2 regions of the Paenibacillus beijingensis genome follow, and region 2 is predicted to be linked to the other one. Evidence: predicted binding sites of a transcription regulator. Region 2 holds the regulator's gene; the other holds the start of a gene.
What was found. The regulator CtsR, encoded in region 2, represses protease genes until heat stress. The targets are predictions, from matches to a motif close to ATGGTCAATAAAGGTCAAACA.
Positions count from the first base shown of each region.

Region 1 (2,458 bases), 280 kb from region 2:
GGCAGGTCAAAGGTGACGCTGCTCTTATCGACCGGCAATTCTTTCCGGAAGGAAGCTGATCTTCTGCGGGGACGGAGCAGTCTGAAGAGATGAACGACAGACAGGATCGGATTGTACAGTCTCGGCATAAAACAGCTCAATTCCTTTCAAAATCGGGAAGGTTATCCCGTGACATTATAAGTACTATACTACCATGATATGGATGGAAGGTAAGGGGTAATTCAAACGGTTGAATTTCTCTTGACAAATGCGGGGGGGTTATGATAATGAAAGAGCGCCGCTTCCTTGGCTAGGAAGCGGCGCTCTTTATTGAAGGCAATGAAGCCGGACGGCTTCTATATGAAATCATTTGCTGCGCTGCCGGAGCAGAGAACACAATTACAGCTTTTCGATGACTTTGTCTACCAAACCGTATGCGGTTGCTTCTTCCGCGCTCATGAAATAGTCGCGGTCGGTATCCTTTTCGATCCGGCTGAGCGGCTGTCCGGTACGTTCGGACAAAATGCCGTTCAGTTTGTCGCGCATTTTCAAAATGCGGCGGGCTCTGATCTCGATGTCGGTTGCTTGACCTTCCGCACCGCCGAGCGGCTGATGAATCATCACTTCGCTGTTTGGCAGCGCGTAACGCTTGCCTTTCGCCCCTGCGGCGAGAAGGAAGGCGCCCATAGAAGCCGCCATGCCGACGCAGATGGTGGATACGTCCGGTTTAATGAACTGCATCGTGTCGAAGATGGCCATGCCTGCCGTAATGGAGCCGCCAGGACTGTTAATATAAATGGAAATGTCCTTCTCGGGATCGTCGGCAGCCAGGAACAGCAGCTGAGCAATAATCGAGTTGGCGACGACATCGTTCACTCCGGTTCCGAGGAAAATAATCCGGTCTTTAAGCAGCCGGGAGTAAATATCATAGGCACGTTCACCCCGGTTGTTCTGTTCGATAACCATAGGTACAAAATTCATGTCCAAGTGAGTCCCTCCTTCAAACATTCATAAGTTCTAAACCGCTTATTAATCATACCCCATTGCCAATCAAAAGTCAAAGATAGTCAAACATCCGGTTTTCGTTCTCTTTTCCGGCTGATGAACGACCAAGTCCGGCGGTTCCAAATGCCTGCGGAAGCAGCGCCTTCCGTTGCAGCCGCGCTTGCGGGTAAAGAGCGAAGCAAATGCCCGTTAGAGGCGGCGCTCCCCCATATGGACGCAAAAAAAGCCGGCTGGGCAGCCGGCTGTTGATGTAGATGTTATATGAAAATCATAATTGAAAATAATGGCGCGCCCGCGAGGGATCGAACCTCGATCTCAGGCTCCGGAGGCCTACGTCATATCCATTGGACCACGGGCGCATGAAAAGCGTAACGAAATATATCTTATAACAATTGAGCGCGAAAAGCAAGAGACGATGCTAAAATAATTTTTCTTCTTTTTGGCATCCTAAACAACTGGCGAAAGCAACTCCGATTCGCTTTGGGCAACTGTGCATGCAAAGCGGCCGCAGGGCTGAACGTCCTGAAGATCCGGTAAATGGAAAGCGGAAACTAGGTCCTACGTACGACTTGAAACCGGTTTCATTCGGGCTTCTCACATTTTATTGTAAAAAGTGTTTGAAAAAAGAAGATTGGGGTAAAACCTTACTTGCGATGTTGTTTCCTTTGAGATACAATAGACGTGGGACTTAAATTGAATGGCCGGGACGTAAAGTGTCCAGTTAACTCAAAGCGGCATGCGGCCCATCGAATTGGCACCCATGTACGCACGGTCATTTGGAGTGAATATGGAAAGATGCGCGACATCATCGAACTGCAAAGGCAGCTAGTGCCGGATGTGCTGGATGTGATGAAGACGCGGTATAAGATCCTTCATCAGGTGATGCTATCCGACCGGATCGGACGGCGTACGCTGGCGGCATCGCTCTCGATGACGGAGCGGGTGCTCCGGGCCGAGACCGACTATTTAAAGAGCCAAGGCTTTCTGAGCATGAACGTTTCGGGCATGAGCCTCAGCGAAAGCGGACGGCGCCTGCTTGAAGAGCTGGAGCCGGTGTTCCACCATTTGTTCGGTCTGTCGGAGCTTGAAGAAAAGATTCGCCGGCGTTACGGATTGCAGAAAGTGATGATCGTTCCGGGTGATTCCGATTCTTCTCCCCGCACGAAGCGCGAGCTGGGAAGAATGGGCGCGAGCGCTCTGCTGCAGGCGATGGGAACGGACGACGTCGTTGCCGTAACAGGCGGAACGACGCTGGCGGAAGTCGCCTCTGCGATGTCAAGTCCGGTGCCGCTCAAAGGGAACTTGTTTGTGCCGGCAAGAGGGGGTCTCGGGGAGAGCCTGGATTATCAAGCCAGCACGATTGCTTCCACGATGGCGAAACGGACAGGCGCCCAGTACCGGATGCTGCATGTGCCGGATCACTTGAGCCGAGAAGCATATGAGAGCCTGATGCAGGAGCCGAATGTGAAAGAAA
Region 1 covers NZ_CP011058.1:2,472,154-2,474,611, forward strand. The annotation lists gene sda (sporulation histidine kinase inhibitor Sda) at 1-128, opposite strand, end outside; gene clpP (ATP-dependent Clp endopeptidase proteolytic subunit ClpP) at 379-960, opposite strand; gene VN24_RS28435 (hypothetical protein) at 1,108-1,233, shown strand; tRNA gene VN24_RS11185 (tRNA-Arg) at 1,269-1,343, opposite strand; gene VN24_RS11190 (sugar-binding transcriptional regulator) at 1,780-2,458, shown strand, end outside.
Region 1: clpP (ATP-dependent Clp endopeptidase proteolytic subunit ClpP) is a predicted target of CtsR. The motif match lies at 1,033-1,053, and genes of this name have one in related genera.

Region 2 (2,458 bases):
GGAAATTGACGATTCACGAGCTGGTTTATTTAGATGAAGAAGCTCGCCGCGCATTGTGGACTTTTTTTGCCAATCACGATTCGATGATCGATGAGACGGTCGTAACCGCTCCCGCAGACGACGATTTGCCGTTTCTGCTGCCGAATCCGCGCATAGGACAGGAAATGGTCCCTTATTTTATGGCGCGAATTGTAGATGTGGAGCAGTTGGTGAACATGTATCGCTTTGCCGAAGGTGTCCGCGGCCACTTTACGCTCAGGCTCACCGACTCTTATGCTCCATGGAATGAAGGGGTTTGGCGCTTCACTGCAGACGGCAGCGGCGGCGCTGCCTTAGAGCTTGAGCGTGGAGCGGATCCGGTCAGCCCGGAAACAGAGAGCGAAACGGCCGCCACACTTGAGCACTACGATCACGATAATGAACTTACTTGCGGAATCGAGACGCTATCGGCGATTTTGTTCGGCTTCAAGCGTCCGCTTGAGCTTGTGCGCGCCGGACGTTTGAACGGTTCGCTTGATTCGGCCGAGCTGCTCGAGAAGTTGATTCCCCGCCGCAGCACTTATTTGCTTGATTTTTTCTGAGCCTATTTCGCCGTATTTGCCCGCATTGCCTCATCGTGTCAAATTCCGGACAGCTGCAGCTTGCAGCTGTCTTTTTTGCGCCGTGAATCCCGCGGAATGTATCGACAGCTGCATAAATGTATAAATAGGCGCAGCCTGTATCAAGATGTTAACAAGATCATAAAATAAATAACGCAGGCTAATCCCCTTGACCTTTTGGAAAAAAGGCGTATAATTATCATTAAAGTCAAAGAAAGTCAAAGTCAGTTGCTTCCTTTCTCCGGTTCCGGGCAATAATGCCCTGCTGCGGGGGAACACTATCGGCAATGCTTTGGCGCTTTGGCGCAACCGCTACATCGTCTCTTTGTTGGCAGTATTAGGGAGGTTGGGCATTTGCGTAACATTTCCGATTCTTTGGAGCAGTATCTGAAACAGATCCTGCAGGAAAGCCCGGAAGGCGCGGTTGAAATTCAACGCAATGATTTGGCGGACCGCTTCTCTTGTGTGCCTTCGCAAATCAACTATGTCATCAGTACGCGATTTACACTGGAGAAAGGGTACCTGGTTGAAAGCAAGCGCGGCGGCGGCGGATACATCCGCATTCAGCGGGTGGAGCTGCCGGCCCTTAAAGCGATTCAGGGGCACATCAGCCAGACGATTGGCGAGCAGGTGGACCAGAATGCGGCGGAAGGGCTTATTTACCAGCTTGAAGAAGCGGACCTCATTTCCAGGCGCGAAGGCAATCTGCTGCGTGCGGCGATCTGCCGCGAGGCGCTCGCACTTAAACTGCCGCTGCGCGATGAAATCCGGGCCAGATTGCTCAAGGCGATGCTGATTTCATTGCTGATGAAATAGAGCCCTTCACTTGCGGGCTTTCGTCCATCAGCGGGCGGTATTTGCGGAAGGAGGAGACAGATTGCTTTGTCAGGAATGCGGCAAAAGGCCGGCTACACTTCATTTTACGAAAATCATAAATGGGGAGAAGACGGAGTTTCATATCTGCGAATCGTGTGCACGGGAAAAGGGCGACAGCATCCCCGGCGCTCCGAACGGCTTCTCCATTCACAGTCTGCTGTCGGGACTGATGGATTTCGATCCTTCCGGGGGGGCGGCGGGCCTCGGCTCGAAGCCGCAGACGCTGCGCTGCGACGAATGCGGATTGACTTACGGCCAATTCAGCAAGCTGGGCCGTTTCGGCTGCAGCTCCTGTTACCGTCATTTCGGGGAAAGGCTGGATCCGCTGTTCAAGCGGGTGCACGGCAGCACGGTCCACAGCGGCAAAATTCCGAAACGCTGCGGCGGACGTATCCAAACCAAACGGGAGATCGACCGGCTTCGTCATGATTTGCAGAGCTCCATTGAGCGGGAGGAGTTTGAAGCTGCCGCCAGCCTAAGAGACCAGATCCGCGAGCTGGAAAAGCAAATTGCGGAATCCTAGTCCTTCAAAGGAGCGCGAATCTTAGTCTTTGAATGATGCCACTATATCTCCAGCGGATGGCGCAGCCGCTTGCTGGCGGGTAACTTTTATGAAAAAGTGATCCGGGTAAAGATAAAAAAGAGGGTTTTTGCACATCGACGCAGAACGTGAAGGAGGGGATATTCTTGGCAAAACACCGTTTTGCCCAGGAAGCGCTGAGCGAATGGATGAAGGGCGGCGGTCCCGATTCCGACATCGTGTTCAGCAGCCGGATACGGATCGCGCGCAATTTGCGCCATAAGCCGTTTCCCATGCTCGCGACGAACCAGCAGTCCCAAGACGTGATGGAGCAGCTCACAGCCGTAGCCCGGGAGGGCAAGTTGAATAAAGTCGGCACATTCGAAACGATTATTTTGTCCGACCTTAGCGAGTTGGAGCGGAGGGTGCTCGTCGAGAAGCATCTGATCAGTCCGGGTTTGGC
Region 2 covers NZ_CP011058.1:2,748,154-2,750,611, forward strand. The annotation lists gene VN24_RS12455 (GNAT family N-acetyltransferase) at 1-581, shown strand, start outside; gene VN24_RS12465 (CtsR family transcriptional regulator) at 954-1,415, shown strand; gene VN24_RS12470 (protein-arginine kinase activator protein McsA) at 1,477-1,998, shown strand; gene VN24_RS12475 (protein-arginine kinase McsB) at 2,163-2,458, shown strand, end outside.